DNA from 2 places in the Planococcus beijingensis genome. Region 2 is predicted to be linked to the other one. Evidence: a T-box and tRNA genes for the amino acid it is inferred to sense, from the RefSeq annotation. Region 2 holds a T-box; the other holds one or more tRNA genes.
What was found. The T-box of region 2 lies ahead of IRE19_RS06550 (valine--tRNA ligase). A T-box ahead of a tRNA ligase gene usually reads a tRNA of that ligase, here a tRNA-Val.
Positions count from the first base shown of each region.

Region 1 (2,467 bases), on a different contig from region 2:
AAATATGCTGCTGGCAAAGTTGGCTCTCGATTTGGAGGCGAAAGAAACGGGTTTTGCCAATTGGACATATGCCGATGTGCCAAAAAAGTTATGGCCAGTAGCGCCTCTCAGTAAAATGTGGGGCATCGGCTCTCGGATGGAAAAGACCTTAAACAGCATGGGGATTTTTTGTATTGGAGATTTGGCCTGTACAGATGTCTCGCTTTTGGAGGAGCGCTTTGGGATTATGGGCAATCAACTCCACCAACACGCCAATGGCATCGACTTGTCGGATTTAGGCGCGCCTTTGGTGGAGGGACAGGTCAGTTACGGAAAAGGACAGATTTTATATCGCGATTACATAGAAGAAAAAGACATCATGACGATTATTCTGGAAATGTGTGAAGATGTTGGGATGCGTACGCGTAAAGCTCGCCGCATGGGGCGGACAATTCACTTGAGTGTTGTTTACAGCAAGTCCGTATTCGGCGGCGGATTCTCCCGTTCGCGCTCTATTGACGAAGCAACGAATGATACGCTGAAAATTTATCGCGTCTGCCAGGAGATTTTTCATGAGCATTTCCAACATAAACCGGTTCGCCAGATTTCATTGTCCATCAGCAATCTGGAAGAAGAGGCGTCGATGCAGTTAAGTCTGTTCGATGAAAGGAAGTTTGAAAACAGGCGCTTAGGGAGTGCCATGGATGCCATCCGGAAAAAGTATGGCTATTCGGCTATCTACCGGGGCATCTCGGGCACACAGGCGGGCACCGCCATAGCGCGGACAAAATTGATCGGCGGACACAACAAAGAATAGGGGTGGTCCGATGAAACGCAATAAGTATTTAAAGACAGTCGGCGATATTAAAGATCGCGGAAACATTAAATGGACAGCCTTGATGCTGCCAGAACATGTCGAAATGATCCGGGAATGGTACGAGAAAGACGAACAAGTGCCAAAACCCGAGTTGAACGGAGACGACTTGCAGCTGATTCAGGAAGAGATGGAGATTGCGCTGAAACGGCAATGCGAAGTTCTCATCCGCTGCTGGAAAGATGGTGCCATCGAGGCACACAGGGGGAAGATTAAAAGCATTGATGGGAAAACTCGAATGCTGATTTATGAGGATCCATTCAAGCAACGCAGACTGCCCGTGGATGAAATCGTGTCGATTGTGATGGTGGATTAAACCAGCAGGCATGGCCTAAAAAAGTGACAAAAAAGGATGATAAAATGAAGCGGATGAATTTGTATTTTTTTGGTGAAGAGCACATAAGTTTTCAAGATGGCTTTTATTTTTACGGGATGAACTTACTGGGGATCGCCTTGCTGTTTTTGATGCAGTTTTGATGTTGAAGATAAAGATGAATAGGATTTCAAATTTGGTGCGGGAGCTTTATGCATCCCGTTTTTTGTGATACAAAAAAACCGCGCAGCCTAAATGGCTGTGCGGTTCTTCATCATACTATATGATTCCTACTGGGCTCGAACCAGCGACCTCTACCCTGTCAAGGTAGCGCTCTCCCAGCTGAGCTAAGGAATCTCAATTTCCAGGACAAATATAAGTATAGCTTGTCCACGGAAAAAGTCAATAGTTTTTGGAGAAGAAAAATAAGCGCTGTATTTCCCTTTATCCGTCCCGCCCGGAGCACTGTCAGGGCATGCGGAAATACGCTGTATTTCATCGACGACACAGCCGGAAGAAAGCCTCTTAAAGAACTGCTGTCCTACTGTCCAACTCCTCTAAAACCGGCGTCTTGCGCTTCTTGTTCTGTACAGAACCATTCTTCGGGATTGGTTTGTTCATAAGAAGAATCACTCGGCATGTGATAGATTTTATTGCCGTTGCGGTTGATATTTCCTTTGATTTCACAATCGCCGGCTATTGGCTCTTCAGTGGAGGAACGGGCATTTCCGGAAGATTCCTGTCCAAATGCTTCTGAATTGAAGCCCCGGTCGGTGGAATAGTTTTCGTATTGCCAAATCCCTGCTTCCTCGTCCTTGGCAATTTGCTCCGCTTTTTCAAAATCATCCAGGTAACGGGTATTTGGAGGGAAGACATAGGCAACCCGGGCCAGTCCAGACTCCAGCATCTGTTCCTGAACACTTTCGCCATCGACGTAGATATAAGCCAGCAAGCGGTCATAATCGTCAAAACGGTCGCCGACGTCAAACTCGATCGAGACATCGCCTGATTCGATCAGCCGTTTGTTTTCTTTTGTCGCTTCTTTGCCAAGAGGCTGTTCACCCAGGCGCGGGTGATTGGTTTCCGGCGTATCCATCAATAAGTAACGGACAGTGACTTCTTCGCCTTCATAAATGATTTTTATGGTATCGCCATCAATGACCTGCGTCACTTCCACATCGATCCGGTCGGTTGTGCCGGATGTATCAGTCGATTCCAGCATGCCGCATCCTGAAAGAAAGAATAAGGCCATCAGCATAAGTTTTAGTTTCATAGGATCCCTGCTTTCGTTTCCATTATTA
Region 1 is NZ_JADHDZ010000001.1:707,520-709,986, forward strand. It holds gene IRE19_RS03270 (Y-family DNA polymerase) at 1-796, shown strand, start outside; gene IRE19_RS03275 (YolD-like family protein) at 807-1,169, shown strand; tRNA gene IRE19_RS03280 (tRNA-Val) at 1,451-1,523, opposite strand; gene IRE19_RS03285 (thermonuclease family protein) at 1,708-2,439, opposite strand.
Region 1: it has a tRNA-Val gene. The T-box ahead of IRE19_RS06550 (valine--tRNA ligase) is inferred to sense a tRNA for this amino acid. The anticodon was not compared.

Region 2 (2,467 bases):
CTTTAAACGGTTTTTCACCTGTGAATTCAAGTGCCTGGAAAATCATCCGGGATACCCAGAAATTGATGATGTCATAGCCTGTAACCAACGCATCGGTCGGATAGTAGCGGCTAAGGTCATCGTTTTCTTTCGGCCAGCCGAGCGTTGAGAACGGCCATAATGCAGACGAGAACCACGTATCTAGAACGTCTTCGTCCTGTGTCCAGTTTTCAGCATCCGCCGGTGCTTCGTGCCCTACATAAATTTCACCTGTTTCGTTATGGTACCAGGCTGGAATTTGATGTCCCCACCAAAGCTGGCGTGAAATGCACCAGTCGCGGATGTTCTCCATCCAGTGCAGGTAGGTTTTCTCGAAACGGTCCGGTACAAAATTGACGCCGGCATCGGTTTTCTGTGCTTCCACTGAAGCGGCAGCCAAAGGCTTCATGTCAACAAACCATTGTGTAGACAGATACGGCTCAACAACTGCTCCACTGCGTTCTGAGTGTCCTACAGAATGCATATGTTCTTCGATTTTGAACAACACATCCAAATCCTGCAAGTCCTTGACGATCTGCTTGCGGCATTCGAAGCGGTCAAGCCCTTCGTATTTGCCGGCATTTTCATTCATCGTACCGTCTTCGTGCATGATCAGCACACGTTCCAGGTTGTGGCGGTTACCAATTTCAAAGTCATTCGGGTCATGAGCCGGCGTGATTTTCACAGCACCGCTTCCGAATTCCATGTCCACATAGTCATCCGCAACGATTTCCATTTCACGGCCGATAATTGGCAGGATCACTTTTTTGCCGATCAAGTGCTGGTAGCGCTCATCTTTCGGGTGAACTGCAACCGCTGTATCGCCCAGCATCGTTTCCGGACGCGTCGTCGCGATTTCGATATGGCCGCTGCCATCTGCCAACGGATAACGCATATGGTAAAACGCACCTTGTACGTCTTTGTAGATAACTTCAATATCCGAAATAGCAGTTTTCGTCGCCGGATCCCAGTTGATGATGTATTTCCCGCGGTAGATCAATTTTTTCTCATAGAGCTTTACGAAAACTTCGCGCACCGCATCTGATAAACCGGCATCCAATGTAAACCGCTCACGGGAATAATCAAGGCCAAGACCCAGTTTTGCCCATTGCTCACGGATGTGTCCCGCGTATTGGTCTTTCCATTTCCATGACTCTTCAAGAAATGCTTCACGGCCCAAATCATAGCGTGAACGCCCTTCTTCTTTCAATTTGCCTTCCACTTTCGCTTGCGTCGCAATGCCGGCATGGTCCATTCCAGGCAGCCATAATGCGTCAAAGCCCTGCATGCGTTTCATGCGCGTCATGATGTCCTGCAATGTCGTGTCCCAGGCATGCCCTAAATGCAGCTTGCCGGTAACGTTCGGCGGGGGGATCACAATGGTATACGGCGTTTTGCCGCTTTCCGGTTTCGCTTCAAAGAATTTGTTGTCGACCCACCATTCGTAACGGCCTTTCTCAATGGATTGCGGATCGTACTTAGTAGACATTTGTTCAGTCATTGGAATTCCTCCTCTTATTTCTGATAGAACGCAAAAAACTCCTGTCGTCTGTAAAGGACGAAGGAGTTTTTCGCGGTACCACCTTTATACACAGGTCCACTTGCACACCTGGCTCTCAAGTTTCATAACGGATGTTAAGTCCGGTTCCCGCTACTCATTTCACGGCAACTGCTCCGAGGTGACATTCAAACATGGGTCCATGAAAGCCTCTCACCAATCGGCCTTCTCTCTGAAATGCACACACATTCTACTATCCTCATCAACGCATGAATATCTAATTACTCTTATTGTACTCAATATCCGGTTTTAGCGTCAAGTTTTTTTACAATGAATGCCACAAGCGGCGCGGCCACCAATAGAATAAAGAACAGCCGGAACAGCTGGAATCCGGTGATGAGTGCCACGTCCCCTCCAACAGCGAGCGCGGTGATGGCCATTTCCGCTATGCCACCGGGTGCTGCACTTAGAAAGAAGTCGAGGAATATGTATTCAGGCAGCCAAGTAGCGAGAACCCTGGCAATTAATACGGTGAAGCTGATGAGCAGCACATTGTTCAGGACAATTGCAGCACCCAGCCGGAACGTCAGTTTGTCGCCGATTCCTTCCATCTGCAGGCCGAGATTCGCACCGATGCAGACCTGTGCAATAGCAATGAGCCAGTACGGCATATCAATCAGGACATCCCCCGACACGGCCTGGACAATCGCCATGGCCATAATGGGCGCCAACAGTTCAGCAGCTGGAAATTTAATTTTCTTCATAGCCCCATACAATAATAAACTGACAGTGAGCGCCAACAGGAACAAGCCTGCCGAGAATGTAAACAGCTGCTCTTTCACTTCGCCTGCTCCTCTGCCGTTCAGGAAAATCGTCAGGAACGGCACAATCGTCACCACCATGAAAATGCGGATGGTCTGCATCATCGTCACTACGGTAATATTCGCCGAA
Region 2 is NZ_JADHDZ010000002.1:71,581-74,047, reverse strand. It holds gene IRE19_RS06550 (valine--tRNA ligase) at 1-1,519, opposite strand, end outside; T-box leader at 1,570-1,791, opposite strand; gene IRE19_RS06545 (AbrB family transcriptional regulator) at 1,813-2,467, opposite strand, start outside.